DNA from 3 places in the Syntrophomonas sp. UBA1041 genome. Region 1 is predicted to be linked to each of the others. Evidence: riboswitches for the same ligand, from Rfam matches in the RefSeq annotation. Region 1 holds a riboswitch; each other region holds the start of a gene.

Region 1 (10,918 bases):
TTCAGACCACCATCCAGGAGGGCATGGACATCATTGCCTCACTGCGCGGGCATACCTCCGGTATGGCGGTGCCTACCTATATAGTCAACGCCCCGGGCGGCCTGGGCAAAATCCCGCTTATGCCCAACCACATCATGCATATGGACGCTGACAAAGCGGTATTGATGACCTGGGAAGGCAATATCGTAGAGATCTCCAACAAAAAAGCCTGAAACAGCTGATTAATAAGCTGAAAACGGCCTGCGCAGCTTAGCGCAGGCCGTTTCCCTGCTCTAACTGCGGCATTATGAGGGTTTGGTATTGTGAGGCAGACCCTGCCGGTCATTTTGCCCGGGCCGTTACCGCGTCTGCCTTTTGGGGGTTTTAAAATCCAGGAGATAAGTCATAATAAAGGATAAATGGAAATGTCATTCCAGTCTATATTGATACAGGGGGTTAATGCCATGGAGAAAGTGATCATCAGACAGCTGATGCGGGAGACCGAGAGGCTGGCCGGTCAGGAAGTGGAGGTCAGCGGATGGGTGCGCAGCAACCGCAGTCAAAAGAACTTTGGCTTTATCGCCCTGCATGACGGCACCCATTTCAATACCGTTCAGGTGGTTTACGAAAAGGACGCTTCGGCCAATTTTGATGCCGTGGCCCGAATTCGGGCCGGCTGCGCGGTTACCGCCCGTGGAATCATGGTGTTGACTCCACAGGCCAAACAGCCTTTCGAAATAAAGGCCCATGAAGTGGTTCTGGAAGGCGATGCCCCCGAGGACTATCCCATACAGCCCAAACGCCACACCCGGGAGTTCCTGCGCGAGATGGCTCACCTGCGACCCCGTACCAACCTGTTTGCGGCGGTTTTCCGTATCCGCTCCCTGGCCGCATATGCCATTCACGAGTTTTTCCAGAAACGCGGTTTTGTCTACGTACACACCCCCATCATAACCGCCAGTGATGCTGAAGGCGCCGGAGAGATGTTCAGGGTAAGCACACTGCCGGCTTCAAAACCGCCGCTCACTGAATCCGGGGAGGTGGATTTCAGTCAGGATTTCTTCGCCCGCAAAACCAGCCTCACCGTCAGCGGGCAGTTAGAAGCCGAGGCTTTCGCCCTGGCCTTTCACGATGTTTATACTTTCGGCCCCACCTTCCGGGCTGAGAACTCCAACACCGCCAGACATGCCGCTGAGTTCTGGATGATCGAGCCGGAGATGGCCTTCGCCGATCTGAGCGATGATATGCGCCTGGCTGAAGCCATGGTGAAATATGTCATCGGCTTCATACTGGAGAATGCTCCTGACGAGATGCAGTTCTGCTATCAATTCGTTGATAAGGAGCTGGAGGAGCGGCTTTTGGGACTATTAAACCAGCAGTTCGCCCGGGTAAGTTACACTGAAGCGGTAAATCTTTTGACCAAAGCGGGGCAGAAATTTGACTATCCGGTGGCCTGGGGACATGACCTGCAGACCGAGCACGAGCGCTATCTGACCGAAAAGGTGTTTAACAAACCGGTATTTGTAACCGGCTACCCCAAAGATATCAAGGCCTTCTATATGCGCCAAAATGATGACGGCAAGACCGTGGCGGCTATGGATCTTCTGGTCCCCGGGGTGGGGGAATTGATCGGCGGCAGCCAGAGGGAAGAGCGCGAAGACTTTTTGGCCCGGCGCATGGAAGAGCTTAACATGGATCCCCGGGAACTGTGGTGGTACCTGGATCTGCGCAAATACGGCGGGGTCAAACACGCCGGCTTCGGCCTGGGCTTCGAACGGCTCATCATGTACCTCACCGGGGTCGCCAACATCCGCGATGTCATTCCTTTCCCCCGCACCGTCCGCTCCTGCGAATTCTAAGCAAAATGTCACGGGGACGGGGTTTTTCTAGGTTAAAAATGGGAACGGACCCATTGTCAACCCCGTCTCCGCGGTATAGTCTTTATTCAGCTGCGATACTGGTCCACATGTCCGGGGGCTGCCCGGGAAAATTCTTGTAGCGGATCTCTCCGTGCCGGGGCTTGATATTGGCCTGGCAGGATTCTGAGCGATAATTTTGCGCCCAGATGTGACAAATAGGAATCTTAAGTGCTTCTGCCCTGGCCACCACTTGGGCGGTTACCGAGGAATATTTCTGGCGGTTGCCATCCCAGACCACGATGATAACATTGCTATGCTCGGCGATAAACTGCCCCGCTTTGAGGTAAGCAAGACGCCGGGTCGGAGTTGGCGGCATCTCTATCACTTCTATAGCCCGGTTGTTGATCCAGTACTCATACTCGCTGCGCAGCTCGGCCCCGGCCGGATCATGGCGGTAATCTTCGCTAGCGCCGAAAGTTTCCAAATATCTCTGCATAGAAAAGGGGAGTACCGCGATGAGGCGGGCCGCTTCATCTTTTAGCAGCGCACCTGCTACCAGGCGGTCAGCCCCGGCTGCCAGGGGAGAAAATACGGTCAGATAATGGGCCGGGAATTGCCTTTCTATGAAAGCGATCACCCTGTCGATAGACCGGCTGAGAATGCCGATCTCCTCGGGATCCAGGTTAACATGCCCGGTGATGCCTATGCGCAGCAGCTCACGGCGGCCAAGTTTGGTGAGATCGTTGAACTCCTTCATATTGACATGCATTTCCACAATATGATCAGGGGGCAGGCTGGATAACTCGTACTTGCGCTTGTCCGCCAGGCTGCTCATCTTGAGCAGATTCTCCAGGGAGCGCGCTCCGTGCCAGTAACGGCTAACCAGTAAAAAGGCATCCAGCACACTTGGCTCGATTTCAAACTGCCCGTTTATCTTGAGATGAGCGGCGTTGGTCTCCAGGTACTGGCGAAGGATAAAGGCCCGGCGGATGACATAGAGGCGGTCTTCTACCGAATTGGGATTGCCGTTGATGCCTTTGATATTGATGAAAGCCCTTAAACGGCTGATGAAATCCGGTTTTTTGGCGGCTCTATCCTCAGCGTTGTCTCCGGAGCGAAATTCTTCAAAGGAATGGCGGGTTGCCCCGGCAAAGACAAAAATGCCGCCCCCCAGGGGATGTGATAAGCCTTCATAAGTGAATTCACCGTCCTGCATGGGAGCCAGAAAATAGCGCAGCCATCCCAGGGGAAGGCCTTCGCAGGGAGTGTCAAATTCATCCCAGAAGACCAGGGGCATTTTCCCCTTGAGATTTAAATCGCGCACCTGATGGAAGGCGTTCTGCAGCTCGGCGGGGGAGTCGAATTGCGACAGGTTGAAGGTTAGCTGCGCCTTTTCACCAATACCCAGCCCGCGGGCGATTTCTTTAATGACAAAGGATTTGCCCGAACCGGGCGGGCCAAACACCGCTACGCAAAGCGGGGTTTCCGGGTTCTTGAGCTGGAAGTATTCGCGCATGGCATTATTCACCCCGCGCACCCCTTCTATTTCCTGCCGGTCGGCACTGCTCCAGCCCCCGATGATTTCCACAGGAACACCTTGCAGGGCCTGTTGGGGGCCGTAAACCACCACGTTTTTGGCACAATCGTGCACGGAGCCGATGCATTCGGTATCCTTTGAACAGCCCGGGTTGTAATTTATTAACAGGTCATCTTCCAGTATCGTCCAGCGTCCCGGTTTTAATAAAGCGGAGCGGGCTTCATCCACAAACACCCCCAGGTCTGATATCGCGGACCAATGCGGCTGCCCCATGCTGCCAAAGCGGTCGCGGCTCAGCTCCCGGAAAGCGGAAGCGATGGTTTGATAGGGAAATTGCAGATGCTTATGCTGCTCCCACTCTACCACTTCATAACCTTCGATTTGCAGCAGACGGGCCAGTTCAATCCCCAACCGGGAGGCCTTTATCCAGTCTGTCGCCGCCGTATTTGCGGCCCAGCTAGCGGCCAGGGCTCCTAGGATGCAGGTATTATCGCCAATGATTTGTCCGGGATACAGTGCGGCAAAGTGACCTTCTTGTCCATTGCGGTCAAAGATCAGGGTATGGTAATCCCGTCCCACCACGACCGCCCCGCTCAAACCGATGGGGACTATTACCTGCTGGTATTTGATGGTGCTCCGGTCGGCATCCAGAAAAGGTCCGTGAGGGCTTAGAACCGCACCGACCACTTCCTCCAGGACTTTTTCCCAGGAAAGGGAAATGCTGACCTTAACCGCACAGGCGCGCAGGTCGCTTAATGAGCTGAGAATGATGGTGCGGTCCTCCAAGCCTAGTTCCGCGATGCGATTCAGCAGGGGATTGGCCTGACCATCATAATATTGACCCAGCTTGATAATCAACTGTGCCGGAAGCAGGCCGCTGTTTTGGCTCTCCAGGCTCAGTGCTTCAGGCCAGCCTTCTTCACAATGACGAAACCCCAGGCCGCTGTCTTGAATCAACAGCAGGTCCGGGTTGCCCTGAAGCCGGGCAGTCTGATAATCCCATTTAGCCGGCTCAAATTCATGCCATTTCCAAAGGCGATAAGCGCTGCGATGGCCGGATGAATTGAAAAATTCTTTCCACAAGGTCCAGGAGGTGGTGACCTGCCGGTCTTTGGGACGGTTGAGCAGGTTCTCAGCCAAGGGGGCGCCTTCCACAGCCGCGATTTGCTCCGGGATCATGGCCTTCAGAACCTGTCGTACCAGGGCAAAACCCCCCGGCTGCGAACTGAGCCGCACCCGGTCATCTTCTTTGTGGCGCTGCCAGTAATAAACCCCGCCGCGCACGGTAATATCTTCATTATGTATGCGGAACCAGTCTACTGTAGGATCTCCGCAAACCTGAATCAAAGGTTTCATCATTCACCCTCCCCGTTTCTACAAAGCTTGAATAAGTAGGGCCTATTCAGAATAGAACCCCAGAAAACCCTGAGTTTTTATCGGAACGGGACTCTTCAACAGTCAAAACCTCAACAAAAAGGTCTTTCCACCACGATGCCGGGATGGAAAGACCACACTTTACCAAGGTGGACAAAGCCCTAGTTCGAAATCATATTTCATTATACCATAATGTGGCGGCATGAAGAAGAAAGCCGGGATTTAAGGTATGTGACAGCACTAGTTCTCTTCGTCGTTGTAAATGATAGTGCCTACATGTTCGCCTTTCAAAGCCCGGGTTATATTGCCGGGTTTCAGGCCATTGACAATATGTATTTCTTTGACGCTGCGCGAGCGGGTCAGCATATCCAAAACCGTCCACTCCACCACCAGGTCATCCAGTTTCATGGCCTGTAATTCCCGGGCGCCGATACGGGGGATAAATTTCGCCTCAGGGTATAATTTGGGGTTATCCTCATAGAGGCCGTCAACATCTTTGATATAGATGCACTGTCGGGCGCCGATCACCTCGGAAAGCAGGTAAGCCCCTACATCGGTGCGGTTGGGGGGCAGACTGCCTTGGGCAGGGAGGTGCTCCCAGTATCCGTAAGGGGGCATGCCGTGAATGACGGGGATGCATCCCTGCGAGAAATAAGCCGCCAGTTTGGGTATATCGTCGTGCCCGACCTTTATTCCTCCATGAGGCATCAAGAGGGTGGAGAGCATCAGGGCGTTTTGCTCGGAGACGCTCTGCCCCAGTTTGGCTATAACCCCGGTGGGCATGCCCAATTCCATGGCGATGGAATAGACATGGCGGGAGCGGGTGCCGCCGCCGGTGGATATAATCATCTTGTGTTCAGGCGCGTTGGCCACAATTTCCTGCAGGATGGGCAACACCGCTTTGGCGCCCATGTCAGTGATGCTTTGCCCGCCGATTTTTATTACACTCACCTGCGGCAGGGCCCGGAATTGCTCCTTCTGCTCCAGACCCTGCAAAAAGCTCTTGCTGACCAGGGACTCACCCATTAATTTGCTTTTGACGTGCAGTCTCTTACTGTCTCTTTCCCGTATCAGTGCCACAGCCTAATCCGCCTTTCCCCAGTTTTATTACTAATCTTCATCGATGTCTGCTTCTTCATCCTTGCCGGATTCCAGATAGATTATCTCAGCACCCAATGCTGCGGCCATCTGCTCGAGTTCCATGCGCCGGATGTGCTTGGCATGCAGCCTCAAATCCATTCCAGCTACACCAACCACAACAAAACGGGGCTTCTTCTCGCCCTCTTGGACCTTGCGGCGTTCGCGCACAAAAATTTTCCCTTTTGACATAAAACCCCATCCTTTCTTTCAAGTTTGTCCTAGGTTAAGTATAAGCGAATGTTGGGTTATTTAACCACATTTTCACAGTAAGTCAGAACCCATTACCTTCCATAAATAAGATTGGGATTATACATGTTTGCCACTATGGCGTATAAACGGAAAATTTGGAAAAATAGCAGGAAAAAGTCTTCCTTTGCCGAAAGTTAGTATAACATTGAATATTTTCTCCGATCCTGACCACCTGCAGCTGATGGTGAGTATGGAGGGCAGGACGATGGGTGCAGATGGAAACGACTGCGCCTCCCGCATTTGGAAAGGAGAGTAACTGGGTCTGACTTAAGAGCCGAATCTGCTTTATTTGCGGGTTCGGCTTTATGTTTCGGCTGAAACTGCATACATACCTATAAAAATCTAGCTCCGATCCTGGTCACCTGCAGCTGATGGTAAGTATGGAGGGCAGGACAATGGGGGCAGATGGAAACGACTGCGCCTCCCGCATTGGAAAGGAGAGTGATGATCAATCCCCGGGGTCGAAACTGCTCATGGCGGGTTTGACCTTTTTGTATATGCGTATGGAGGACAGCTATAGCCTTAGAAATGTAATATTAGGGAGGGACTATTAATGTTGTCGAAAAAAAGGTTTTTACCCCTGGCTATTCTATTAATATTCATATTAAGCATTGTAGGCTGTGCTCAGCAACAGCCGCAGCAGCAAGCGCCCCCAGCTGCTGAACAGACCAAGGATGTCATTTTGGCCACTACTACCAGTACACAGGACAGCGGCCTGTTGGATGTCTTGGTTCCGGAGTTTGAAAAGAAGACCGGATATGTGGTTAAAACTGTTGCGGTCGGGACCGGAGCAGCAATAACTATGGGCCAGAAGGGCGAAGCCGATGTGCTGCTGACGCATGCACCTTCTCAGGAGAAACCGATAGTGGATAACGGCGAAGCCATCAATTACCAGCTGGTTATGCATAACGATTTTATCATCGTCGGACCGGAGAGCGATCCCGCGCAGATAAAGGGAACTGCGACCGCTGCCGAGGCTTTCAAGAAAATCAATGAAAAAGGCGCCCTGTTTATCTCTCGCGGTGATAATTCCGGAACCCACACTATGGAGAAGAATCTATGGAAAGCTGCCGGAATAACCCCCACCGTGAGTGACAAATATCAGGAAACCGGCCAGGGCATGGGACAGACCCTTACCGTAGCCCAGCAGAAGGAAGGCTATACTCTGACCGACCGCGCCACCTACCTGGCTCAGAAGAAGAACCTCAGTCTGGCGATACTGGTGGAAGGCGAAAAAGCTCTGTTGAATATCTATCATGTCATGCAGGTCAACCCCGAGAAGTTCCCCAAAGTCAATGCGGCTGGCGCCAAGGCTTTTGTCGAGTTCATGATAGCGCCTGACACCCAGAAGATTATCTCGGAATTCAAGGTGGCAGAATACGGGCAGCCTCTGTTCTATGCTGATGCCGGCAAGAATGAGGCGGATCTCGGTAAATAAACCATTAATTCATAGCTTGGGGTGATCATGTGGAACTGATCTGGCAAGGTCTGGTCAAGGCATTTCAGATGCTGTTCGCCTTGGATCCGGAAGTATTGGAGGTTACCTGGCTTACCCTCAAGGTATCGGGAACAGCCACCCTGGTAAGCGTTTTAATCGGTGTTCCCCTGGGAGCCATTTTAGCCCTGGGTCGGTTCCCTGGTCGCAATTTTCTTGTCAGTCTGGCTAATTTCGGCATGGGCCTGCCGCCAGTAGTGGTAGGATTATGGGTCAGTATATTTTTATGGCGGTCAGGCCCTTTTGGGGATTTGAATATCATTTATACCCCTCTGGCGATCATCATCGCCCAGGCGGTGATTGCCTCTCCGATAGTGGTCAGTTTTACCCTGGCGGCGATTCAGCAGATCAATCCCCGGTTGCGGATGCAATTACTGGCACTAGGCGCCAACCGCCTGCAGATGTTATGGAGCCTGGTCAAGGAAGCCAAGTTGGGACTGCTGGCTGCTGTCATGGCTGGTTTTGGAGGAGTGGTGTCCGAGGTTGGCGCTTCCATGATGGTGGGCGGCAATATTAAAGGCCAGACCAGGGTGTTGACAACGGCTACGGTTATGGAGGTCAACAAAGGCAACTTCGATGTGGCCATCGCCTTAAGCATTATTCTGCTTCTGCTGGCCTACGGCGTTACCGCGCTCTTGACTATCTTGCAGCAATGGAGAAGCAACAATGGATAAGGTCATCGAAATCAAAGCTATGACCCTGGTATTAGGCCGGCGAACCATCCTGAATATCCCTTATTTTTCCCTGGAAGACGGGCAGTCCATCAGCCTGATGGGACCCAATGGCGCCGGGAAAAGCAGTCTGATGCTGATTATGGCGGCGTTGTTGGAACCGACTACGGGCACAATCACCTGGTTCGGCAAAAAGGGCAAAGATCAAACCCTTTTGGATTTGCGGCGCAGAATGGCAATGGTTTTCCAAAAGCCCATGATGCTCGATTTGAGTGTGATGGAGAATGTGGAATTAGGTCTCAAATTCCGCCATATGAGTCGCAAACAGCGGGAGAGACAGGTGAAACCCTGGCTGGAAAGGCTGGGCATAGCTCATCTGGCCAGACAACGGGCCAGGTCGCTTTCCGGGGGAGAGGCCCAGCGGGTGGCTATCGCGCAGGCTTTGGTCTTGCAGCCGGAGATCATATTGCTGGATGAACCCTTCAGCAATTTGGACAAAGAAACCCGCAATGAATTCAAGCAGGACATCGGCAGACTCTTAAAAGAGCAGAAGATAACCACTGTCATGGTGACCCATCATATCAGGGAGGCCATGGATCTGACTGACATCATCTATTACATGGAAGACGGGGAGATCGTGAGCCGGCAAGCAGTAGCCGACTGTACGGTCAATGATAAATTCAGAATGTGAGAGGAGTATGAAAGTGTGAAGAGGCACAGGCATATAGCTTTGTTGCTGGTGGTTTTGCTGGCGGTCGGGTGTTTTGCCCTGCCGGGATGCAGCCAGCAGCAGCCCGCTCCGGTCAAAGAAGTCAAACAGGTGTTTTTATCCAGTACTATCGGCCCGATCGATGCCGGCATCATAGGCGCTCTTGAGGATGCTTATGAACAACAAACCGGAGTAAGGGTTCGTCATGTTGGAGCCGGAACCAGTGCGGCGCTCAAGATTGCAGAGGGTGGCAGCGTGGATTTAGTAGTGGTTCATGCCAAAGCCCTGGAAGAAAAATTCGTTGCTGACGGTTATGGCACCGAGAGAGTCGATTTCATGTACAATGATTTCGTCATCGTTGGTCCGGCCGAGGATCCTGCCGGAATTAAGGGCGAAAAATCAGCCACTGCGGCTCTCAAAAAAATTGCCGACAGCAAATCGCTGTTTATCAGTCGGGGCGACAAATCCGGCACCAATGTAAAGGAAATCGAGGTTTGGGATGCGGCCGGCATCAAGCCTAGCGGAGAATGGTATCGCATCTATGAAAAAGGGGCCAGCGGCAATGTCCCCACCCTGCTCTACACCGATGAACAAAAGGCCTATACCCTTATGGACCGGGCTACTTATATCACCACTAAGGATAAGATCAAGTTGCAGGTATTAGTTGAAAATGATGAGTTGCTGCTCAACTACATCACCCTGATACCGGTCAATCCGGCCAAATTCCCCAACATCAACGCGGAAGGGGCCCAAGACTTTATCGCCTGGCTAGTTTCAGCCGAAGGTCAGAAGATCGTCAAGGAGTTCGGCAAAGACAAGTATGGCGAACCCTTGTTTTTCCCCAACTCTCCCGAAGGCAAAAAACTGCAATAACCGATATTGCTCCCAGAAAAGACCGGGCCGGCATAGCCCCCGGTCTTTTTGCATGATATTTACTATTCTTGAGGTACAGAGCTGATCAGGCCATGATGTTAATCCACTTTCAATATTAATACATAGGCGGTTGTGAAGGGGCCTTGCCTCAGTGTTGCGGGGCTGGGGAGGGTGTTTACATTGCGGATGGTTACTCCGTCATTTGCATTTAGCGTTAATAAGGTTGAACCATGTATGGTTTGACCGGCAGAATTGAATCGCGACCTGACCATGCCATTCACTACCACCGCCCAATCCTGAGGGTTGTTCTGCGCCGTATAAACCGCAAAAGAAATATTATATGTCCCTGCCGCAGCGACTTCTATGTTGGATGTGCCGGGTGCGTGGGTGATGCCCATTAAAGGGCCATTATTGCTGAAGTTAACCGGAGCCCCGACCGCTATGTTCTGGGTATTTATGTGAAATACGTAACCCCAGGCATCAAGACTTGACACATTGGGCTCACCGGCGCTTTTTAAAGCTTCGCTCAAACCGGCCAGGGAATCATCGGATGTACTTACGCCGCCGCCCCTTTTGCGGACCAGCGGCCGCTTTTTTCTGTGACGATAGCGCACCAGCAGCCACTCAAAAGAATCTCCATAAATACTCATTATATAAACCAACCTCTCCGATATATTAATATTCTAGTGATAGAGTATTCAAGGCAAGGCAATGGTGTTACTACGCCTCATGAATCCTACCCCCGCAAGCTTCCGTTTAGATATTGATTCATTTCAATCCAACTTCAAAGCCCGGCAAAATATCAACACTAAAATGACGGGAATGATTCAGTAAATGGGCTCAAATGAAACCATTTACTGAATCATCCCCGTCCTGCAAAAACTCTTAATTAAGGTGTAATAAAACCCATGGCTTTATGTCTTGCTCTTGAGAAAATCCCAGTTGAAATGAATCAGTACATCCTCACATAGGACTTAGTGCAGGTTTGCCACCTGGGCTCACCGGTCCCGGTTTTTTCAGTAGGATATACCA
Region 2 (10,918 bases), on a different contig from region 1:
ATGCTATATCCTTCCGAAGGTCGGAGATCCATTTAAATAAAATCCATAGCGTATTGGTATCAAACTGGATATATTGTCCGATCCTGCAAGGGGTTCTAACCTGCTGCGTATTGTTAGTCGGACAATTTGCTTATGGTACAAAGGGGAATTGATCATGGATATCATTACAAAAATAGAAGACTTACGCTTAAAGCTGACTAAACTGGGGGAAGAGAAAGGATTAAAGCATCCCGACGTTATCAGGTTGAGCAAGCAGCTAGACGACCTTATCATCCAGTATTATCGAGTTCACCCGGAAGAGAGAAAAGAGTAAATAGCCAGGGTTGACAACTGGGGACGGTGGCAAAAAGGACCGTCCCCAATTGTCGCCGTCCCGTGCCTCCGGCCTCATAGACATTTATTCACAAAGATGTCTTTGTTGCTTAACTAGTCTTTGAATCCGAAACTGCGGGCGATCATGGCATAAGTGGTAACCGGCACCCCATATTGCCGGCCCATACGCACCACTTCAAATATCAGCCCGTCTATTTCCGAATCCTTACCCTGCTTTAAATCCCTCTGCATCGAAGTAGAGGCCTTGGGTGACAGATTATCAAGAATCTGCAGATTGGTCTTAACGATGTCCACGCTGAAGTGAATGCCCATGGCCTCGGCCAGGGTATCGATTTCCCGCATCAAGGTGATAAAGGCATCCCTGACCCGCCCCTCCTTCTGCATTTCTCCGGCATCGATATCATAATAGGCTCCGCAAGCCGCCATCGGGGATACATAAGAGAATTTCTGCAGGGCGTCCCTTTGGATGTTATCCGATATCAGGGCGGTGAGGCCGCTTTCCTCCAGATCTCTAGCCACATCTTCAAGCGCCGGCCGGTACTCATCGGAGTTTCTCACTCCGTATACCACCCGGAAAATGTCGCCGGCCTGCAGGATGGCGCCCGGCCTTTTGATCTCAGCGGCTATATAAATGCATCCATCCGTCACCAGGATTTCCGGCAGCATGGCCTGCAGCCTCCCGCCGGTGCCATAAATATTAAGCAAGGGGATCACTACCGTATCTCGGTGGGCGACCCTATTTATAAAAGGGATGGTATCCAGCAGCGAATAACCTTTCACACAGATGAATATCACATCGGGCTGCTCCCGGTAATGATGCATGTCACTGGCTTTCATGGGATAGACTGTGTAATTCCCTTTGCGGGTGGTCTCCATTTTCAGACCGTGTTCCCGAATAGCCTCCAGGTGCTGCCCCCTGTCAATGACGGCGACATCTTTGCCCGCTTCGGTCATGAAGGCCCCAATGCTTCCGCCCGTACCTCCGGCTCCGATTACAAGATATTTCATATTGTCCTCCGCAGTGTCGTCAAATTTCCTTTAATGATACCAATTAACTACATTAATCCGCTAGGGGCAAGAGATGAAGCAAAAGTGTCGTCTCCGTTGCTTCCTTTTGTTCAAAAGGAATTATGTAATTTTTTGTAGAAGTTAGTTTTTAAAAATAAGGGAGCGGGATTTATTATGAAGGGACTTGTTAACTGGGAAGCACTGCAGAAGCTAAGCTTCGGTCCGGCATATGAACGAATGAACAGCGACCCCGCAAAAATGTGGGGCCAGACCGCAGTCATGTACAACAAGATGGTTCAGTTGGAGAAGGAATATACCAAAAGCCAGGTGGAGACTTTTATTCTGGAACCCGAAGACACGGTTCTCGATATAGGATGCGGTCCGGGAAGGTTGGCAATCCCGGTAGCCCAGAAAGTCGCCCGGGTTACAGCGCTGGATGTCGCTCCACAGATGCTGGAAGTATGCGAAGGCAACGCCCGGCTGGCCGGAGTGGACAATTTGTATACCCGCTTGCTTAACTGGGATGATGCTATTATCGGGGACAATCTGGAACAGCATGATGTGGTTATCGCCTCCCGATCAGCGGGTTTACACGATCTCGTCAAGCTAAATGGGGCAGCCAGGAAATATGTATTCGTACTGAGTTTCGCTCAAAGCCCCAGCCTCAAACATGCTCGGGACAGCTTGTTTATCGGAGCATCTGAAGAGGTGAAGCCACTGCCCCCCATGAACCGCATGCTGGGTTATAACCTCACCTTCAATATCCTCTACGACCTGGGTATCGATCCATCACTAAAGGTAGTCACAGATGGTTTTACTGGCAGTTATGGGTCGCGGCTCGAAGCCTACGATGATCTCAGGGTATTATGCGAATTTCCGCCCGAGAACGAGCACATTTTCCGCAGCAATGTCGATAAATGGCTGCTTGATAATCCTGACGGCAGCTGCACTTTCCGCATCGAAACCAAAACTTATATAATGTGGTGGGAGCCTAAACCCCTGAATGTTTAGTCGGCCCAGGCCGGAATTATTCGCATTACGCATTTCAGCAGCCCGGGAAATACATGAAATTCTTACATTTAGGTTTCTCAGAGAATATGGTAGAATTTTGTTAGTTATTTAGTTATCCAGAGTGATTAGCTTATACTTCTGACAAATTATGCAATGCGGGTACCAATCGAATAGAATATCTGGGACTTCGAGTTTTGGTTCCTAAAGGCTGAGCCCATGGGCCAAAACCGATGAGTTTGTTGGGAAATCGGCAAGCTTTCCGTGTTTGAGAAGAAGGCCATTATAACCGTTTATCAATAAGATAGGCATGTGTTCTTATGGCGCATGCCTATCTTTTTGATGAAATATAATTTCGATTGGGGGTACATAAATGAGGAGAAAATGGTTCGTTTCTATGATGTTAGTCATCGCTGTGATGACGATGGCCGCAGGCTGCGGCAAGGCGCCTCAACCCGCCTCAACCGCTCCCCAGCGCTCAATAGTGGATATGGCCGGGGTTGAAGTGAAACTGCCCGCCGAGGTCAATACCGTAGCCAACTGCTGGCCTTCCAGCAACCAGATCATGATAACTCTTGGCGCAACAGCCAAACAGCCTGCCTATTTCAATATTCTCAAGACTGAGAGCTTTACCTGGATGCAGTACGTAAATCCTGCTATCAAAGAGAAACCGGGCTTTGGCAGCGGTTCCACGGTAAACGCCGAAGAACTGCTGGCCTTGAAGCCGGACCTGGTAATCACCGCCAACGCTAATGACGCTGAGGCTTTCCGCAATGCGGGTCTGACAACTATGTACATGATGTTCAATAATTACCAGGCTCTTAAGGAATCGGTTCTGAAGACCGGTGAAGCACTCGGCGGAAATGCGGTCACCCGGGCTCAGGCTTATGTAAGCTACCTGGATGGCAATATCAAACTTGTCCAGGATCGCCTGGCCGATGTCAGAGCTGAAGATAAACCAACGGTTTATTATCTTGACGGGCAGGCCGGCAAGACAGCTTATTCTACCGGCGGATCGGGAACCATGCAGGAAGAGTGGATCAACATGGGCGGTGGGAAGCTTGCAACTGCTGAACTATTTCAGGGTATGAACAAAGAGATCACCCCTGAGCAGCTGCTCAAGCTAGATCCTGATTATATCGTGATAGGCGGCCTGAACCAGGCCAGCGCTTATAAAGCCCTGATGGAAGATTCCAACCTGGCAGATTTGAAGGCCATCAAGGCAAAGCATGTCTATCGAGTTCCTCAGGGTACTTTCCAGTGGGATCGCTTCGGGTCCGAATCGGCTCTACAGGTAGTGTGGATGGCTAAGACCCTGTATCCCGACAAGTTTGACGGTGTGGATATGAAGCAGATGACCATAGATTTCTACAAGAACTTTCTAAGCTACGATCTTTCCAGTGAATATGCCGATGCCATTCTGGCAGGCAAGAATTCACCCACCGGGCTATAGCAAAACCCTATCCCGATCTCCATAAAGCACTTAGGTGGCAGGGCGGCGGCTCTGCCGCCTTGCAGATTGATGCAAAAGGATTATGTCATGAATAGCACCAGTGTGATTGAAAGCAAAACACCCCGCCATCAGCGGCCTCTCGCCGGAGTGCTGCTCCTGCTGTGTCTGGCGGTCTTTATCCTGTCTATAGCGGCGCTTTGTCTGGGTCGCTATTATGTCAGCTATGAGCAGGTAGTCCGCATTTTAGGATCCTATGTATTCCCCGTGGACCCAACCTGGACTCAGACCATGCACAACGTGGTCATGAATCTGCGCCTGCCCCGAATATTGGCAGCAATTCTGGTGGGTGGGGCCTTGGCTCTTTCCGGAGCTACCTACCAGGGCATGTTTGAAAATCCTCTGGTATCCCCGGATATACTGGGGGTCTCATCCGGGGCCTGTGTGGGCGCCGCCGCAGCCATTTTGCTGGGCTTAGGCAATACCGAGATTCAGCTGTTCGCTTTCTGCGGCGGTATCACAGCGGTCAGCATGGCCCTGGCTATCCCTACCTTGATGCGCAGTAAATCGACCATCGCCCTGGTTCTGTCGGGTGTCATCATCAGCGGGTTTATGATGGCCTTGTTAGGCCTGATGAAATACATTGCCGACACTGAGACCGAGTTGGCGGACATGGTTTACTGGCAATTGGGGAGCATCGCCAAGGTTACCTATGAGAACTTGTTTGCCACCGCCCCCATAATGATTCTTACCGGCCTGGTTTTACTGGCCATGCGCTGGCGTATCAATATCCTCTCCCTGGGCGAGGAACAAGCCCGAACTCTTGGGGTGAATCTGCGTTTTGAACGCGGAGTGGCCATTACTTGTTCCACCTTGTTGACTGCCTGCGCGGTATGCTTGAGTGGCACGGTGGGGTGGATCGGACTGATAATGCCCCATATAGCCCGTATGATAGTGGGCAGTGACAATGTCCGGCTGCTGCCTACTGCCACCCTCATGAGCGCGGGCTTTCTGATACTCATCGACACTGTTGCCCGAACCCTGACCGGAGGAGAACTGCCCCTGGGCATTCTCACCGGATTTATCGGCGCCCCTTTTTTCGCCTGGATACTGATCAAACAACGGGGGGCGATTTAATATGGCATTGCTGGAAGTCAAAGAAGTTGCCTTCGCCTATGAAGGTCATCGCACCATATTTAAGGATGTCAGTTTCAGCATCGACAAGGGAGATCTATTCACTATCCTGGGGCCTAATGGCTGTGGGAAATCGACACTGCTGAACTGCCTGGCCCGCATCCGTCCCTTAAGCCACGGGCAAATTATGCTGCAGGGAAAAGATATGAGCCGCATGTCTGCCCATCAAGTCGCCCAGAAGATAGCCTATCTGCCTCAGAGCATCTATTTTTCCTACGGCTACTCGGTACGTGAATTTGTCGTTATGGGGCGCACCCCGCACCTGGGAATGTTCAGCCGGCCCCGGAAGCCGGACTATAAGCTGGTTGATGAAACCATCGCTATGATGAACCTCTCCCATCTCGCCAACAAGTCGGTGAACCAAATCAGCGGTGGGGAACTGCAGCTGGTGTGCATAGCCAGAGCCATCGTGCAGCAGCCCGAAATCATTTTGTTTGATGAGCCCACCTCAGCATTGGATTACGGCAATCAGCTACGGGCTCTTCGTTTGATAAAAAACCTGGCCGATAAGGACTATGCCGTAATAATGACCACCCACAATCCTGACCATCCCATCCTCCTGGGGGGGATCGCAGGAGTTCTCTCCCGTAGCGGGTATATGGAAACCGGCAGCGTTGAGCAGATTCTGCAACAGGAACGACTGAGCGAATTGTACGGCACCAGGCTGCAAATCGTCTATGTAAATGAGATTTCGCGGGTGGCCTGCCTCCCTGAAAGTCTATAGTACAGTGAAAGTCCTGGGCAAGTATTTTTTGCTTGGCTGTCGTTCATAGTCACCCCCCTGCTTGCGCAGGTTCGGCTTGACCAACCGGGAATTAGATGCCCATAATGAAGAATTAAAGAGCATCAGTTTACGGGGGTATCAGTAAATGGTAAAAGAGTGGAATCCTGATCTGTATGATGAAAAACATGCCTTTGTATCCAAACTGGGAGAAGATTTGATCGAACTCTTGCAGCCGCAAAGTGGTGAACTCATCCTGGATCTGGGCTGCGGCACCGGCGATTTAAGCCATCTTATAAAGCAATCCGGCGCCACAGTGGAAGGATTGGACGCGTCAAAGGAAATGGTGGCACGAGCCCGGGAGAAGTACCCGGATATCCAGTTCCGGCCCGGCGATGCCTGCTCTTTGAATATTTATGAACGCTATGACGCCGTTTTCTCCAACGCGGTATTGCACTGGATCAAAGAACCGGAAAAGGCCCTGGCCGGTATCTGGCAAGCCCTAAAAAAGAAGGGGCGCTTTGTCGCCGAATTCGGCGGACGAGGCAACGTCAATAATGTTACCCGGGCGGTTATGAAATGTTTGCGGGAGATGGGACACCCCGTCAGCGATGCAGACCTCCCCTGGTATTATCCCAGCATCGGCGAATACACCAGTTTAATGGAAGAGCATGGCTTTTGTGTAACCTACGCCCGTTATTTCGTCAGGCCCACCATTCTGGAAGACGGGGAAAATGGGCTGAGCAACTGGCTGGATATGTTCGCCGATCTGTTGTTCAAGAACTATACCGCGGATCAGAAGCAGATGATCTTTGGGCAGATAAAAGACCAGCTCAGAGACAGTACGCTGCAAGACGGCCAATGGATCGTGGATTATAAAAGGATACGGGTGGTGGGGATAAAAGAAGAATAATCACATTGAGCAGTTGATCTGTCAACAGCGTCTATCATCGTAATTTACTGCTCCAACCGCCACCTATTGGCACTTTCATAGTCATTTAACAGTGGTGTCTCTCTAAATCCCGAGTCCCTATATATTGCGCTTTAGAAGGATGCAGGTGGTTCTTGACTTTCGCCAAATGCGAAAGTCAAGAACCGTTCGCTTGCATCACCATCGTTTGGCGAACAAAACGCCCGCCTGTTTCCTCGTCACTCGTTCAGTCTACTTCCCCGTAAACTCAGGTTTTCTCTTATCCAGGAAAGCCTGCATGCCTTCTTTTTGGTCATGGGAGGCGAACAGGAAACAGAATTTCTCCAGTTCCATCTCCAGCCCGGTATTCTGGCCGGAATTTAAAATGCTGTGCAGCGACGATTTTAATGTTGCCATGGTCAGGGGCGATTTCTTGCTGAGCTTTGCAGCCAGTTTCAAGGCGGCATCCATCACTTCTCCGGAGGGTACCACCTGGTTGACCAGCCCGATTTGAAAAGCCCGGCCGGCATCTATGGCATCCCCGGTAAACATGAGTTCTTTAGCCCGGCTCATGCCGATCAAGCGCGGCAAGCGCTGGCTGCCGCCTGCTGCCGGGAAAATCCCCAGATTAATTTCCGGGAAGCCGAACTTGGCGTTATCCGCGGCAACGCGAAAATCACACACCAGAGTCAGCTCTACCCCGCCTCCCAAAACGAAGCCGTTAATCGCCGCGATAGTGGGCTTGGGCAGCTCCTCTATCTTCCTGAAAACCTTATGGATAGGCTTTACATATTCCCTGGCCATCTGGGGATCGCACTTCAGCATGGCCTTGATGTCTCCGCCGGCAGCGAATACCTTTTCACCGCCGGTGATGATCAAGACCTTTACTGTTTCATCATGGCAAACCCTATCCATAGCCTGATCCAGTTCCCCGATCAACCTGTCATTGAGGGCATTCAATGCCTCGGGGCGGTTTAAGGTTAATATCCCGATATGATCCTGCTGTTCATATTTTAAGGTCTCAAAATTCATATCCTCACCTTCTTTTAATTCAATCATCTTTCCCTCCTGCCCATCATAGAAGCCCGGGCCGCTCTTACCGCCGGGTGCCCGGCGCGGGCCTGCTGTTACATGACCAACGCGGGGCCGAACTTGGGAGCGCCGAATTCTTTTAAAAAATACTCAGGCATTATCAACAAGACATCTACTATCAGGTCGCATAAAGCCGGGCCCTATTATCGGTATTACACTAAGTGCATATTTCCTCACTTGCTGTAATCATAGAAGCCCTTGCCGCTCTTCACTCCCAGGTGCCCGGCGCGGACCTTCTGTTTCATGGCCAACGAGGGGCGGAACTTGGGATCGCCGAATTCCTTGAAGAAATACTCGGTCACCATTAAAAGCACATCAATCCCTACCAGGTCGCACAAAGCCAGCGGCCCTATGGGCATATTGGCTCCCAACTTCATGGCCTCGTCAATGTCTTTTGCCGAAGCCACACCTTCCTGATAGGCATGGCAGGCGTCATTCAGATAGGGTACCAGGAGCCGGTTGACGATGAAACCGGGGGCTTCTTTGGCCTCGATGGCGGTTTTGCCGATGATCTTGCAGAATTCCATGGCGGTCTCGACGGTCTCCCGGCTGGTTTCGCTTCCGGGGATCACCTCCACCAGACGCATGACCGGCACGGGATTGAAGAAATGAGTCCCCACCACTCTGTCCGGCCTGCCGCTGGCGGCCGCTATCTCAGTGATGCTGAATCCCGAGGTATTGGTGGCGATGATGGTTTGGGCCGCGCAGATTTCATTGAGTTCTTTAAATAGCTGCTTCTTGATATCGATATTCTCGATGATCACCTCGACCACCAGGTCGCAGTCTTGCAGAGCGGATTTATCGGTAGAAGTGGCGATATTGCCGATAAACCCGGCTTTCTGTTCTTCACTGATCTTGCCTTTTTTCAGATCCTTATCCCAGTTCTTGACCATGTTTATCAAGCCTTTGTCTATAAATGCCTGATCGATGTCCGCCAGTATGACCTTGAGCCCCGACTGAGCCGCGACCTGTGCTATGCCGTTGCCCATGGTTCCGGCTCCCACGACGCCGATTTTGGAAATACTCATATTGACTGCCTCCTTCTTAATCATGGGGGCGATGCCAGCCATCGCCCCCCAACATTTACAATGCTTCGATGATGGTGGCCATAGCCGGCCCGCCCCCTGCGCAGAGGGTGGCGCATCCGAACTGTTTCTTGCTGCGGCGCATCTCATGCATCAGGGTGATGATCAGCCGGGCTCCGGTCTGGCCCACCGGATGACCCAGCGAGACCCCCGAGCCCAGGACATTGATTTTATCGACATTTATCTGCAGCTCCCGGTTGCAGGCTATGACCTGCGTGGCGAAGGCCTCGTTTATCTCCCAAAGTTCGATATCATCCATGCTCATGTGAGCGAATTGCAGCACCCGCTTAACTGCGGGGACTACTCCGATGCCCATTATGCTCGGATCAACCGATGCGGAGGCGGTGGCCACGATGCGGGCCAGGGGCTTTATTCCCAGCTCCTTTGCTTTATCGGCTCCCATCAATATCATGGCAGCGCCGCCGTCATTGATGGCTGAAGCGTTGCCGGCGGTGATGATGCCGTCTTTTTTGAAGGCCGGCTTCAGTTTGGCCATGCTCTCCAGGCTGGCATTGGGGTTGGGATGCTCATCAGTATCAAAAATCTTTACACCCTTTTTGCTCTTTATCTCAACAGGAACGATTTCTTCCCTGAACTTGCCTTCGGCAATGGCCTGACAGGCCCGCTGGTTGCTCATCAGTCCCCATTCATCCGCCTCCTGGCGGGAAATGTTGTACATATCGACCAGGTTTTCCGCGGTCACTCCGGCGTGATAGTTGTAAAAAGCATCGATGAAAGCATCGTACATCATGCCGTCTTCAAGCTTGCCGGGGCCCATGCGGTATCCCATGCGGGCTTTCAAGAGCAGATAAGGTATATTGGTCATGCTCTCGTGGCCGACTGCCGCTCCGATGTCGATCTTGTCCAGCATGATCTGCTGGCCGATGATCTCCGCGGCGCGCATCGAGGATGGGCACTGCTGGTTGATGGTTACTGATACCGTCTCCACCGGGCATCCGGCGTGTATGGTCACCTGCCGGCTGGGATTGCCTTTGCAGCCTGCCTGGTAAACATGCCCGGTGGCGACTTCTTCGATTTGAGCCGGCTCGATGCCCGCCCTTTCTATAGCGGCTTTTAAGGCCATAGTGCCCAGCTGCACCGCCGTAAAATCCTTGAGGGAGCCCAGGAAATCCCCTATCGGTGTTCTGACTCCGCTGACGATGACTACTTCGCGCATATCTATTCCACCTTCCTGTGCTAAACACTGGTTTACATCATGCCTTTGCTACGCATCAACTTGATCATGGGGTGATAGCTGTTCTCGAACATCGCCATAAAGGCCTCGAAATCGCCCGCCAGGGTCTGGCGGCCCGTTCCCAGGTATACTGCCAGGGGATCCAGGGTGCGCATGATCATGATTTGCTCCTCGGTGGGCAGCTCGGTCTCAGTGAGATGGGGCGATATGGCCAGATCCCACTGCACCGCCTTTTTGATGTTTTCAATATCCACTCCCGGGTGAATCTTTTCCAGGTACATCTCTCTGGTTTCAGCATCGAAACGGTATACGCCCATGGTGGTAATCACGGCGGCCGGACCTGACCCGACCAGACCGGCTTTTTCTCGCGCCCCCGGACCGCTCAAATGCCCGGGTGAGGTAAGGTAATCGACTTCATTCACGAAGTTGCGTCCATCCTGGCGCATCATGATTATGGTCCGTCCGGCTGACGAGGCCAGGTCATTGGCCCCGCCGCTTCCCGCCAGGCGAACCTTGGGGGCATAGTAGTCACCGATGGCGGTGGAGTTCAGATTGCCATATTTGTCAATCTGGGCTCCGCTGATGCAGGCCACATCCACAAAACCGGCCTGCTGGGCCCCCATGACTTCTCGCTGACTGCCCGCAAAGTAAGCCCGCTCATTGTTGACCGCACAATCCACGCACATCGGCAGACGCAGCGGCGCCGGTCCCATAGCGCCATATTCAACCATCATGTTGAAATTGGGGGCATGACTGAATTTTGCCACCGTAGCTGCCATCAAGGGCATACCGACTCCTATAAAGGCCAATTCCCCGTCCTGGATCTCTCGGGCTGCCGTGGCCGCCATTAGCTCGGGCATATTGTAATCACGGGTATATTGGGACATAATAATCACCTCACCTCTCCGAATTGCTGATATTT
Region 3 (10,918 bases), on a different contig from region 1:
ATATTGTTATGGAGGTTATTAACAGGCCAGGTTTTTCAGTCCAGGCTGCCCCGGGATGAAGAAATGAATTATAGCGAAATTTAAAAGGTATTGAAAACACTGACTGGTAATTTAAACCTCCGGGCTTGACTTAAGCCGTCTTTGAAAAACTATAAATACCGGTAGTGGAATAATGATCCAACCCATGCTTTTTACCAGCCTATTTTTAGCTCGGTTAACTTGACGGTCTTTTTCAGCTACAATCAGAGCGTCATATCTTGCTCTTAGCTCAGCCTCGCTAAGATTAGCTTTGGTATTCGCATTTTCAGACTTTTCCAAACCCCATTGTCTATATTCTTCAAATGACTGATGATAAGGAGCAGGAGTAACAATATCGGCAATGGCCATAAATGCGCTTACGCTTCCGCCGATTATCATCATTAGTGTTGCAAATAACACCACATAAATATAAACGTTTTTCATCATAATGTTCCCTCTCTCTTTAGAATTTCCTCTGCTTGCGGATATTGCAGTAGCTGCTAATATCAACACTATAACCACAAGCGCTAATCCTATTAATGAAACTACCACCGATTCTGCCTCCTTTTGCTTAATCTATTATAGCGAAAATCTGACCGCAATTGTATAAGGCAAGATTAACCAGGTATTTCTTGAGCCAGGATAATTGCTGGTTATCACCGCGTATCTTAAACTTTGGGTAATCTGGCGGGTAGTCAAAATCATCAATGCAATCATTGCCGTCCTATAAAATCACCCAGGGCTTTAGCATCTATTTGCTCTATTACCCTCACGTGGTGCTGTATTTACAGCGCCCCGGCTTTTTTATCGCTTATAAATCTGAAATGATATATTATCTTGGTAGGCCAATTCGTTAGAGCATCTGCCTCACTGGCACGGGGTCCGCCATTATGTATAACTAGGGGCACCCCATCCCGGCGGCGCCGATCTGATATTACTCCAATATGCTCTAACGGAGGAGCAAATACTACAATATCTCCCGGTTGCCAGTTAACCAGGTTCTCTGTATCTCTGGGCTTTACCTCCGCAGTTAATTCTTCAGCATGGCGCTGAAAAAACACCTGCAAATTCCTTACGCGGCGGTAATCGATAGCTGAATCCGGATTCTTGCCGGTGGTTCCGTAAGCAGCAGGGGCTTTTTTTATGTCATCGTCCACCAAAGCACGCAGGTCATAACCGGCCGTCTGCAAGGCGCGCCAAATTACATCTGTACAGGCTCCCTTGCCTTCAGGAGGATACCCTTGCGAATAATAGGAGCTATCATATTGAGTGCCTCTTTTAACCTCTTGACGAGCACCATCAACAATATCCAAGGCATCAGCAATTCCGTTCTGGTTATTATCCTGGGAAGAAATTGCGAGCGGCACTTCGCATTTAGCTCCGAAGGGCAGCCTTTCCATAAAACTAGGATAGTTAAAATGAGACATCAAGAGATTACCATACTTAATCACGAGCAGAGTGAGTATAAGGATTATTAATAAAAGTAAACCCCTTCGTTTATTCTTACGCATTGGAAAATTGCCTGCCTTTATTCTTACCCAACCTTATTTATCCTGTAAATATCATCCCGAGCAGAATATTAGTGAAGAATCTTACTTTCACAGGGTAAAGAGTCTTTGCGACCAAAGGGAATATTAGAAATGTGCTAAGCTCGCCTGGAACTAAAAGAGCCTTCTCCTTAGCCTGAGCAAGATCATAGAGTTTAGTTCAGGCAGGTAGTCCTAAGAACGCGCCTTTGCAGAATGGGGAGTTTCGTAGACGATCTTTCCAGTCAGGGAGGTATCATAGCCACTATGCTGTTCAACCGCCCGTTTAAATGCAGTTGAGTTTACAACTGCCTGTATCTGCTGCCATTCAGGCTTTTCTGCTGTTTCCTGAAGAATAACCAGGTCAAACCTTTCTTTAAACAGGGGCACAAAATCCAAACCCATCCTTTGGGCAGCAAATTGAATGCCAATGCCGAAATCAGCTTCTCCATTAGCAACCTTAAGTGCAACTCCCCAATGAGTCTGTTCTTCTATTTCATAGCCCTGAATTTGGCGGACTGGTATGTTGTTTTCCAACAAGTATTGATCTATTCTTAAACGGGTGCCGGAGCCTCTCTGTCGGTTTACAAAGCGACAACCTTTTTTGGTGATATCCTCCCAGGAATTGATATTGTGCTTGTTGCCTGCGGCGACAATCCAGCCCTGGGTTCTTTGAACCAGGTTAACAACCTTATAAGCTTCAGCCAGAAGTATGTGTTCTACGAAGGGTAGATTGTATTCCTGTAATTTTTCATCCCAAAGATGAATGCCGGTTACTTGCGCTTCTCTGTGGTAAAGAGCAACCAAGCCTTGCATACTGCCTTTAAAAACAGTCTTAAGGGAAAGAGAAGAAGAGGAGTGATTTAAAAACTCTGCCAGCAATTCAACAGATAGATCATGGCTGCCCATAAAACAAAAACCATTATCTGAAGATACATCCTCCTGCGCGTCAGAATATCCCCGGGGGCGTTTTTCACCTGAGTCTCCCTGCAAGTAGTGCATTAGCGAATCATAATCAATACGTATTTTTCTTCCAACGCGCCATGAGGGAATTTCTCCCCGTTTGATTAGCTCGTACAGGGTGTATCGAGAAATTTTAAGTATTTGAGCAGCTTCTTCTGGGGTAAGAGGCGGACGTTTAGTAATGGTTATTCGACTCCTTCCGCTTATCAGTAAATGTTCTCGCTTAACAGGATTGCTCATAGGGGTAGCAACTCATAAATCTATCATAATTCATTTTTGCCGATTTTTATTGTACTTTTAACATAACACCAGGGGAGAATCGTGTCAACTTACCTGGGGTTTTGAGATTTCATATATTCCCTTTATTGTTTTTTTTCCTATTTATTTTAAGAATTTGTAGTTACCGTTTCTTATTTAAAATGGCTATCTTTACTAAGTTTCGTTTGTCGCTACTAGTTTTCTCTTCTTTATAATTTTCATGTACGATCGTTGCCTTATCCTTAAAAAAAAGCTTCCCGCAAAAGCGGGAAGAAAAAGATTGGGATGTATGAAAAGCCTAAGCTTTTTCATCAATAATTATGGCACACAGTCTATAGCATCATGTTACCAGAGATACTATCAAGACTAGCCTTCGCTGCGATTAATTCCCCAATATATTAATTTCATATTATTTGGCTTAACTAGTTGATTTGATTATCTTTTCTAACCTGTTCTTCTATCCAGCGTTCGATTGCATAATTCAACGGAAGCGTTCTCATATCTTCCCAAAGATAATCCGCAGCATAAAGCATACGCCCATCGATTTCCTTGAAATATTGCCCACAAACCTGACAAACACCCATTTCAATTCCGGGAAACGCCTCGTTTTTGAGATAAAACAATTTCTTGGAATCTTCGCTTCCGCAATACATACATCCGGTTCGCTGTACAGGCCATTCAAAGTTGCATGTGTTACAGTGCATTACTCTTTTCCCGTCCGGTGCGGTCAGAACCGCCAAAGTCGATATTTCGCCGCAAACCGGACAAGCGGCTACATTTTTCTCCGGATTCTCTGATGCGCGGGGATTATACTTTTGCTCCGGTACTCCCTTTTCATTGACGGTCTGGCTGGCCAGTTTAGCTACACCATTAACCGCTATCTGGAGGCGTGTTGCCATTTCTGCTTCCATCATGTTGTTGCCTGACTTCAATTGCTCCCACATTTCCCACAAGTCTGAATCATTGATTTCTACTTTGGCAGAGAGATTTAATCTCTGCCAAAGCTCGATAATTGCACCTTGAGGTAAATCAACAATAGGTAAATATGGAGATTCTTCATTCAGGCTTAAACTAGCAAGCCAGTATGAACCACGTTCCTGCCGCCAGGCATCAACCTCTAGTTTGAGCTGACGATACTTCTGGTAGGCTTGTTCCATATTTTCCGCAACTACCAATTTGCTTTTTCCTGCAGCCATACAAATTCTCCTCTTATCCTTTCATGGTTTCTTTTGCCTCTTCGTTATACCATTTTTCATAGTGCTCATAAGCAAACTTGGCAGGAACCCAACCGGTGAAAATACCCTTTAGAGCCTGGTTTGAATCGGGATGAAGTATTCCCAGATATAAATGGGCAATCAAAAGGGCAGCCATAAAAAGTGCGCAGGCCGCATGTATAGGATACGCCCACTGTAGCAGCAAACTTGGACCTGAAGCAAACCACATAATATAGCCGCTGGTAACAATACAAAGTGTTCCCAGGATGGTAAACATAGAGTTCAGCTTTTCGCCGCCGTTAAACTTGCCCTGGGGCGGGAATGGTTTATGGCCGCCAAAGAATTCTATACCAAAATTCTTGGCATGATCGAAGTCGTCTTTACGGAAGTTAATTACGTCTTTAAACCAGCGCCGCATCTGGCGTGCGCCTTGTCCTTTGCCAATGAATCCTATTATCATACCTAACGTAAACAGCACAGCAACGACACGGTGAATATTTCGTGTAACTTGAATCCCGCCGAATACGTTCATAGCCGGCTGAAAAGCGTAGACGAGCACTCCCAGTCCGGTAAAAAGCAACAGCAAAAATGCAACGCCGTGACACCAGTGCACAAAACGCTCTCCCGCGGAAAAACGATATACCTCTTTTGCCATATCTACTTACCTCCTTCGTCGTGGGATGCCGCGATATTTTTCGCTCGGTTGGCATAATTGCCCCTTACTAAATTGACAATAACCCCACAAGTGATAGCTGCAGCCGAAGCGCCAATCGCTATACCACCCAGCGGATAAACTATATCTTTCCAAAGAGTCAAGGATATCGGTGTTGTAGGATTTAAAGGAAGCCCATAAGCATCCGGTCTATCCTGCAGCAGATAAACATAAGTCGTGCCGCCCATCAATTCATTGCCATACAGATGTGCTTTCGGATTGGTTAATTGAAGCTCTGCAACGCGGGCTTGGGCTTGGGGCATTATCTCATCATAATCGCCAAACTGTATCGCGCCGGGTTGGCAGGTTTGAGCACATGCCGGTTTCATACCGCTTTCAACGCGATCAATACAACCGGTGCATTTGTAAGCTTTATTAGCAGCTTCGTCAATCTTGGGAACGCCCCATGGGCAGTTCGCCGCACAATATCCGCAGCCAATGCATTTGTCTTTATCGATCAATGTATATCCCGATTCTGTCTTATAGATGGCCTGGGAAGAACAGGCCTTCATACAAGCTGGATCGGCGCAGTGGAAGCACTGGAGTTTCAGCATATTAAAACGCATTTTTTTATCTTTGTACTCTTCTCTGAACCTGACATAGGTCCAGGTATTGGGTGTAAAGTCAGCCTGGGTCTGATAACTGCTTATGCGTTGTGTCTTTTCAGCCGGAAGATCATTCCACGCTTTGCAGGCTACGGAACAGGCCTTGCACCCAGTACATAATGAGGTGTCAATAAAAACCATTTTTCTCGCCATCGTTAAGCCCTCCTTATGTTGACAAGACAGCATTTATACTCAGGAGTACCCGCTCCGGGATCGCATGCATTCATTGTCACATTATTAGTACTGGGGCCAGGACTCAAGCTGGCAAAGCCCCAGCTCCACGGCATACCGATGGTCTCCTGATCTTTACCGTTGATTTTAAGAGTCTGGATTCGGTCAGTCACCAGGGCACGCACTACTAACTTGCCACGGGCAGAGGATACTTCGACTTCATCCCCTTCTTTAACACCAATTTTATGGGCCAGGTTTTTGCTTATTTCAGCATAAGGCTCAGGCGCTATCTCATTCAGCCAGGGAATGTTGCGGGTAATCGCCCCGGCGCAGAAGTGCTCGACAACCCCATAGGAGGTAAGGACATAGGGATATTCATCCGGGTTGCCAAACTCTTTTGAAACAATCTTGGCGCAAGGATTGCTCTGCACCTCAGGATGCAGAAGATTGGCGGTCGGGCTTTCAATCGGCTCATAGAACTCCGGCATCGGTCCATCAACCGTCATACCTGCTCCACGAATCGGGACGACAGCCGCAGTACCTTCTGGCGCAACTGTACCACTCTTATAAGTAGCTGCGAATAAGCGTCCTACTCCTTCAGGATTCTGTTTGAACCCAATCTTTCCTTCCGGTGTATCAGGACCTTTGGTCTTGTCGACCACATCGGGTCCGTCATTGCCGACCCAGAGATTCTGGACGGGATCCCACCAGATCAGCTTGCGTTTGGAATCGACCGGCTGCCCTTGGGCATCGCAAGAAGCCCGGTTATAGAGAACGCGGATATTGCCCGGCCAGGCAAAAGCATAATCTTTATTCAGGCCCAGACCGGTGGGATCAGCATTGCCCCGGCGGTCTGCCAGGTTTTTGCCTTCCGGAGTTACCCCTGCATATACCCAGCATCCGGTGGAAACCGTGCCAATCGGTGCTGCCAGATATTCGCCTATCGCGGCAATAGGTTTGCCAGTAGTATCGTTATAGCCGCCGAGTTCCTGGAGGACTTTTAATGCGCTTGCTTCATGATCGCCATAATCCCAGTTGGCTTTTAAAATTGGTTCATCCTTGGGGTCATTGCTTCCGCTATAAAGGGCGCGAACTCTCTTGAAGATGTGGTCCAGCATATCCAAATCCGGGTGACAGTCATTGAGGGGTTTTAATGCCACTTCCTTCCACTGGACCAGGCGGGAAGAATTGGTCATGCTGCCGGCCTTTTCATAAACGAAGGCCGCCGGCAGGAAGATTACCTCGGTCGGAATCTTGGCCGGATTTAATCCTTCTTCTTTCCAGAACTGGGCGGTTTCGGTGTTAAATATGTCGGCCACTACCAGCATTTCCAGACTAGATAGGCCTCTAGCCACCAGTTTTCTGTCCGGGATGGAAACCGTGGAGTTGGAGCCCCAGTTGAGGAGAAGCTTAAACTGTCCTTCTTCCATTTTGCTGAAGAACTGGGGTTGAATAGGCATATTTGCTGGATTGTTCTTGGGCAGCCACTGATATCCGTATTCATTTTCGGCGGTAGCATTCGCGCCGAACCAGGCCTTGAGCAGGGCTACTATTGGTTTATACTGGACCGAGCCGTGTTTCGCAGCAAAATCATTCAAGGTCTTTTCTTGATTAGTAGGATAAGGGATATATCCAGGCAAGTTGGCGTTCAGGTTGGCCATATCGGTGGAACCCTGAACATTGGGCTCGCCGCGCAGGGCCTGGATGCCGCCACCGGCCTTGCCCACATTGCCCAGTAGCAATTGGATGATGGCGTAGCAACGAATACCCTGCACACCGGTGGTGTGCTGGGTCATGCCCAGGGCGTAGAAGATGTTGCCTGGTTTGGCTGCAGCGAAGGTGTCGGCTATCTGTTTTATTTTGGCAACCGGTATTCCGGTGATGTTTGAAGCTACTTCAAAGGTATATCTGGAATAATGGGTTTTGAGTTTCTGGAAAACACAATCCGGATCATCCAGGCTGTCTGCCTTTACCGGTTTACCCTCGGCATCCAGTTGATAGGCCCAGCTTGCATAATCATACTTCCTGGTTTCAGGGTTAAAACCGGAAAACATACCGTCTTTGAATCCAAAATCTTTGCTTATCTTATAAAGCGCATTGGTGAAATTCAAAACATAGAACTCATCATAAAGCCTATTCTCGATGTAATAATTGATCATTGCACCCAGGTAAGCAATATCGGTTCCGGGACGGATTTGGGCGAAGACATCCGCCTGGGAAGCGGTGCGCGTGAAGCGCGGGTCAACAACAATAACCTTGGCGCCTTTCGCCCGGGCGCGGTTAACCCATTTCATAGCAATGGGATGGCATTCCGCACAGTTGCTGCCTGCGATCAAGAAACATTCGGAGTTTTGCATATCCTGCCAGGAGTTGGTCATGGCGCCGCGTCCAAATGAAGGTGACAAACTAGCCACCGTGGGCGCGTGTCAGATACGGGCCTGGTGTTCGTGGAATGGTGTCCCGATCAGGCGGGCAAGTTTGGAAAGCAGGTAGCTTTCCTCATTATCAACCTCGGCCGAACCTATCATACAAATGCCTTCCGCCCGATTCACGGTAACGGTTTCTTTGGCTCCGGTCTTGGCATTCGTAATCTCCTCGGTGCTCGTCCAGGTCTTATCTCTGACTTCCTTGATTTTCTTGGCAATACGATCATAAGCTTCTTCCCAGGTAATATCCACGAATTCGTCAGAACCCGGAGCACGATAAAGCGGATTTTTCGGACGTTCCGGAGAATAGGCCACCTGCGCCAGGCTTGCCGCCTTGGGGCAAAGGGTACCTTCGTTGATGGGATTGTCCGGGTTCCCATCAAGGTGGACCAGTTTTCCATCCTTAATATGCAGGAGAAGCCCGCATCCACCTGAGCAGAAGTGACAGATGCTGGGTATCTTTGTGCACCCTGCCAGCTTCAGTGCGTGCCCGTGTGCGGCAGTTGCTTCCAAGTCAAACCCCAAGCCGGAAGCAACCGCGGCAACGGAGAGACCTGAAAGCTTCAGGAAACCACGACGAGTAAATTTCATAACCAATCTCTACCTCCCTTAAAAACTACTACTACCAGCAGATACTCTTTTTGCCAGAGTACCTGATTGCATTTATGGGATAAGCAAAAATGCCTCCAGCAAAGGCCAGGGGCATAAAAAAATATTTTTGGATTTTATGCCCATTATGGCCCAGCAAGTACTACCTGCTTTGAACCAGGCTTTTTAGGCTCCTTTCCAAAAATACGGGGAGGCACAATCGTTTCCAACTATACCCAGAGGCCTAGAAACCATGGCTTTGCTTTAGGTCTAAAGGCTTGGAGCTATACAATTGTCTTAATCATACGCCAACCATACACAGAATAATACACCGTATGCTATATACATCCAACTATCTCAAACACAATATAACATAATGCTATTATTTTGTCACTAAAAAAATTAAACATAATTATTTCATATTAAGCCTAACAATTTACTATAATGGATGTATAATAAATAAAGAAATATATACTGAGGGTTTTAAAACATCGGGGGATATATTTCACCTCTTTATAGAACAAAAAAGGAAATGCGCGATAAATGAGGTAGGTTATTTATGAGTAGACTACAGTTGGTTAATGATAAGATATTAGAAGCTGTTAGTTTAGATAAAGCTGTTGATATAAGCTGTGAAAGCATTCAAGCCCTGGACACCGAGTACCTGCACATCGATAATGCCTATATGCGGGTGGCCGCGGATAATATAGCCAGCTTTATTGATATACCCAATTTTGACCGTTCGGCAATGGATGGCTATACGATTGGCAAGACTGATCTTAAAAGACTGCAAACCGGACGATCGTTGCGTTTGAGAGTAGCTTCTATTATCGGAGCTGGTTCAATTGAAAACAGGCCAACAAGGCCCGGGGAAACCTGTAGAATTATGACCGGGGCTTTGCTTCCAGAGGGCAGCGTTGCCGTTATCAAACAAGAGGACGTTGAGATAATAAATGAAAACTATATAATTGTCAGCATCAGGCCGCGGCGGGGTGAAAATATACGAAGAGCCGGCCACGAATTGATGGCTGGAGATAGAGTTGCCGCCAAAGGGCAGGTTTTAAAAGCGGAAATCCTGGAAAGAATAGCCGCCTGTGGCATAGAAAGGGTGCCGGTATACAAAGTGCCTCGTGTATATATTATAGACACGGGAAATGAGTTGCTTTTACCCGGGTCCCCCATCAAAACAGGATGCATATATTGCAGCAACCGGAGCCTATTAGCATGCAAAATAAACAGCAGCAGAGCTTTACCGTCGCTGTCGCCTTCTGTAATTAATGATGACCTGCACACCATTATAGCTGCAATAAAAAAGGCGGCACGGGTCTCTGATATGATAATAATCAGCGGGGGGACCGGCAACGGCCTTTTCGACTTGGTTCGCAACGCGTTCGAGTATTTGAATGCCCAGCTTCTTTTCAAAGGTATAAACGTCTTTCCCGGCAAAAATACTTCGGCCGCCCTTCTTGATGGCAAACTTATTTTCAATCTGTCCGGCAGCCCCTCTGCAGCCGGAATATTGTTTGAAGCTCTGGTAAAACCGGCCCTGCTTAAGTTAAAAGGAGAGTTATTGTATAAAGGTGATTGGTTTAATATAGAGCTGGCCAGTCCCATTGAACATTTAAAGTCGGGGCGCAGCCTGCACCGAGGAGAAATGATTATTGAACAGGGCCATGCCTACGCCCTGCCGGTAAACCGAAAAGATATTAATACGGGAAATATTCCTTTACTGTTAGATGTACATAAAAGGTCGGGGGAAGAACCCGTCATGGTTAAAGCTAAATTAATCGTAGATTAAGACACAAGCATCAGCGCTCCTTACCCCTCACTCCTCACTTTTCTCATTAATCATTTTTATTGCCCGAACTTATAGCACAAGATTGTGTACCGGGGGTTTATGGCCCCCGGTACATAATAAACATAATCTGGGATTATAGAGCATTAATTAAACTTGGCTGTATAATCGTTTCTAAAATGCTTTAAGGTTGTTAGCACTGGAGCCGGAGCCGCCTGTCCCAAACCACACAAGCAGGCTTTGGACATAACGCTTCCCAGTCTCTCCATAAAGTCTAGATCGCCGGCAACTGCTCCGCCGTTTTTCACCCGGTGCAGCATTTCATGCATGCGCTGAGTTCCCTCCCGGCAGGGGGTGCACTTGCCGCACGATTCATGAGCAAAGAACTTGCTTATGCGATCAATTACATCGACTATATCCCGGGTCTCATCCATTACGAAGAAGGCTCCTGACCCCAGGGTAGCGCCAATGGCTGACATGGAATCGAAGTCGATCGGGGTATCGAGCAGTGATTCGGGTATGAATCCGCCAGATGTTCCTCCTATTTGCACCGCCTTGAACTTTTTGCCACCGGCAATTCCTCCGCCAAAATCGTTCAATACCTGGCGGATGGTGGTGTTAGTAGGCACTTCAATAACAGTG

Evidence for each region. A riboswitch is a leader RNA that binds a small molecule or an ion and turns the genes downstream of it on or off. The one in region 1 is predicted to bind molybdenum cofactor.
Region 2: linked by a shared signal. The riboswitch ahead of B2633_RS00720 (ABC transporter substrate-binding protein) and the one ahead of B2633_RS16080 (ABC transporter substrate-binding protein) in region 1 are both predicted to bind molybdenum cofactor.
Region 3: linked by a shared signal. The riboswitch ahead of fdnG (formate dehydrogenase-N subunit alpha) and the one ahead of B2633_RS16080 (ABC transporter substrate-binding protein) in region 1 are both predicted to bind molybdenum cofactor.

The regions. Positions count from the first base shown of each region.
Region 1 is NZ_DCEA01000107.1:111,995-122,912, forward strand. It holds gene B2633_RS16055 (KamA family radical SAM protein) at 1-212, shown strand, start outside; gene asnS (asparagine--tRNA ligase) at 444-1,838, shown strand; gene B2633_RS16065 (ATP-binding protein) at 1,921-4,731, opposite strand; gene B2633_RS16070 (amino acid kinase family protein) at 4,990-5,829, opposite strand; gene B2633_RS16075 (hypothetical protein) at 5,860-6,078, opposite strand; molybdenum cofactor riboswitch at 6,283-6,405, shown strand; molybdenum cofactor riboswitch at 6,473-6,594, shown strand; gene B2633_RS16080 (ABC transporter substrate-binding protein) at 6,692-7,576, shown strand; gene B2633_RS16085 (ABC transporter permease) at 7,606-8,307, shown strand; gene B2633_RS16090 (ABC transporter ATP-binding protein) at 8,300-8,995, shown strand; gene B2633_RS16095 (ABC transporter substrate-binding protein) at 9,011-9,886, shown strand; gene B2633_RS16100 (BclA C-terminal domain-containing protein) at 9,985-10,536, opposite strand; gene B2633_RS16105 (hypothetical protein) at 10,839-10,918, opposite strand, start outside.
Region 2 is NZ_DCEA01000003.1:37,706-48,623, forward strand. It holds gene B2633_RS00705 (Spo0E family sporulation regulatory protein-aspartic acid phosphatase) at 155-313, shown strand; gene B2633_RS00710 (ketopantoate reductase family protein) at 427-1,341, opposite strand; gene B2633_RS00715 (class I SAM-dependent methyltransferase) at 1,516-2,352, shown strand; molybdenum cofactor riboswitch at 2,526-2,644, shown strand; gene B2633_RS00720 (ABC transporter substrate-binding protein) at 2,723-3,802, shown strand; gene B2633_RS00725 (FecCD family ABC transporter permease) at 3,890-4,936, shown strand; gene B2633_RS00730 (ABC transporter ATP-binding protein) at 4,938-5,717, shown strand; gene B2633_RS00735 (class I SAM-dependent methyltransferase) at 5,863-6,627, shown strand; gene B2633_RS00740 (enoyl-CoA hydratase/isomerase family protein) at 6,877-7,683, opposite strand; gene B2633_RS00745 (3-hydroxyacyl-CoA dehydrogenase family protein) at 7,890-8,744, opposite strand; gene B2633_RS00750 (thiolase family protein) at 8,800-9,978, opposite strand; gene B2633_RS00755 (CoA-transferase subunit beta) at 10,011-10,883, opposite strand; gene B2633_RS00760 (CoA transferase subunit A) at 10,889-10,918, opposite strand, start outside.
Region 3 is NZ_DCEA01000101.1:4,871-15,788, reverse strand. It holds gene B2633_RS14705 (MATE family efflux transporter) at 1-84, shown strand, start outside; gene B2633_RS14700 (hypothetical protein) at 112-570, opposite strand; gene B2633_RS14695 (DUF1287 domain-containing protein) at 804-1,529, opposite strand; gene B2633_RS14690 (substrate-binding domain-containing protein) at 1,740-2,747, opposite strand; gene B2633_RS14685 (formate dehydrogenase accessory protein FdhE domain-containing protein) at 3,188-3,961, opposite strand; gene B2633_RS14680 (formate dehydrogenase subunit gamma) at 3,975-4,634, opposite strand; gene B2633_RS14675 (4Fe-4S dicluster domain-containing protein) at 4,637-5,449, opposite strand; gene fdnG (formate dehydrogenase-N subunit alpha) at 5,452-8,484, opposite strand; molybdenum cofactor riboswitch at 8,657-8,777, opposite strand; gene B2633_RS14665 (molybdopterin molybdotransferase MoeA) at 9,041-10,279, shown strand; gene nuoF (NADH-quinone oxidoreductase subunit NuoF) at 10,423-10,918, opposite strand, start outside.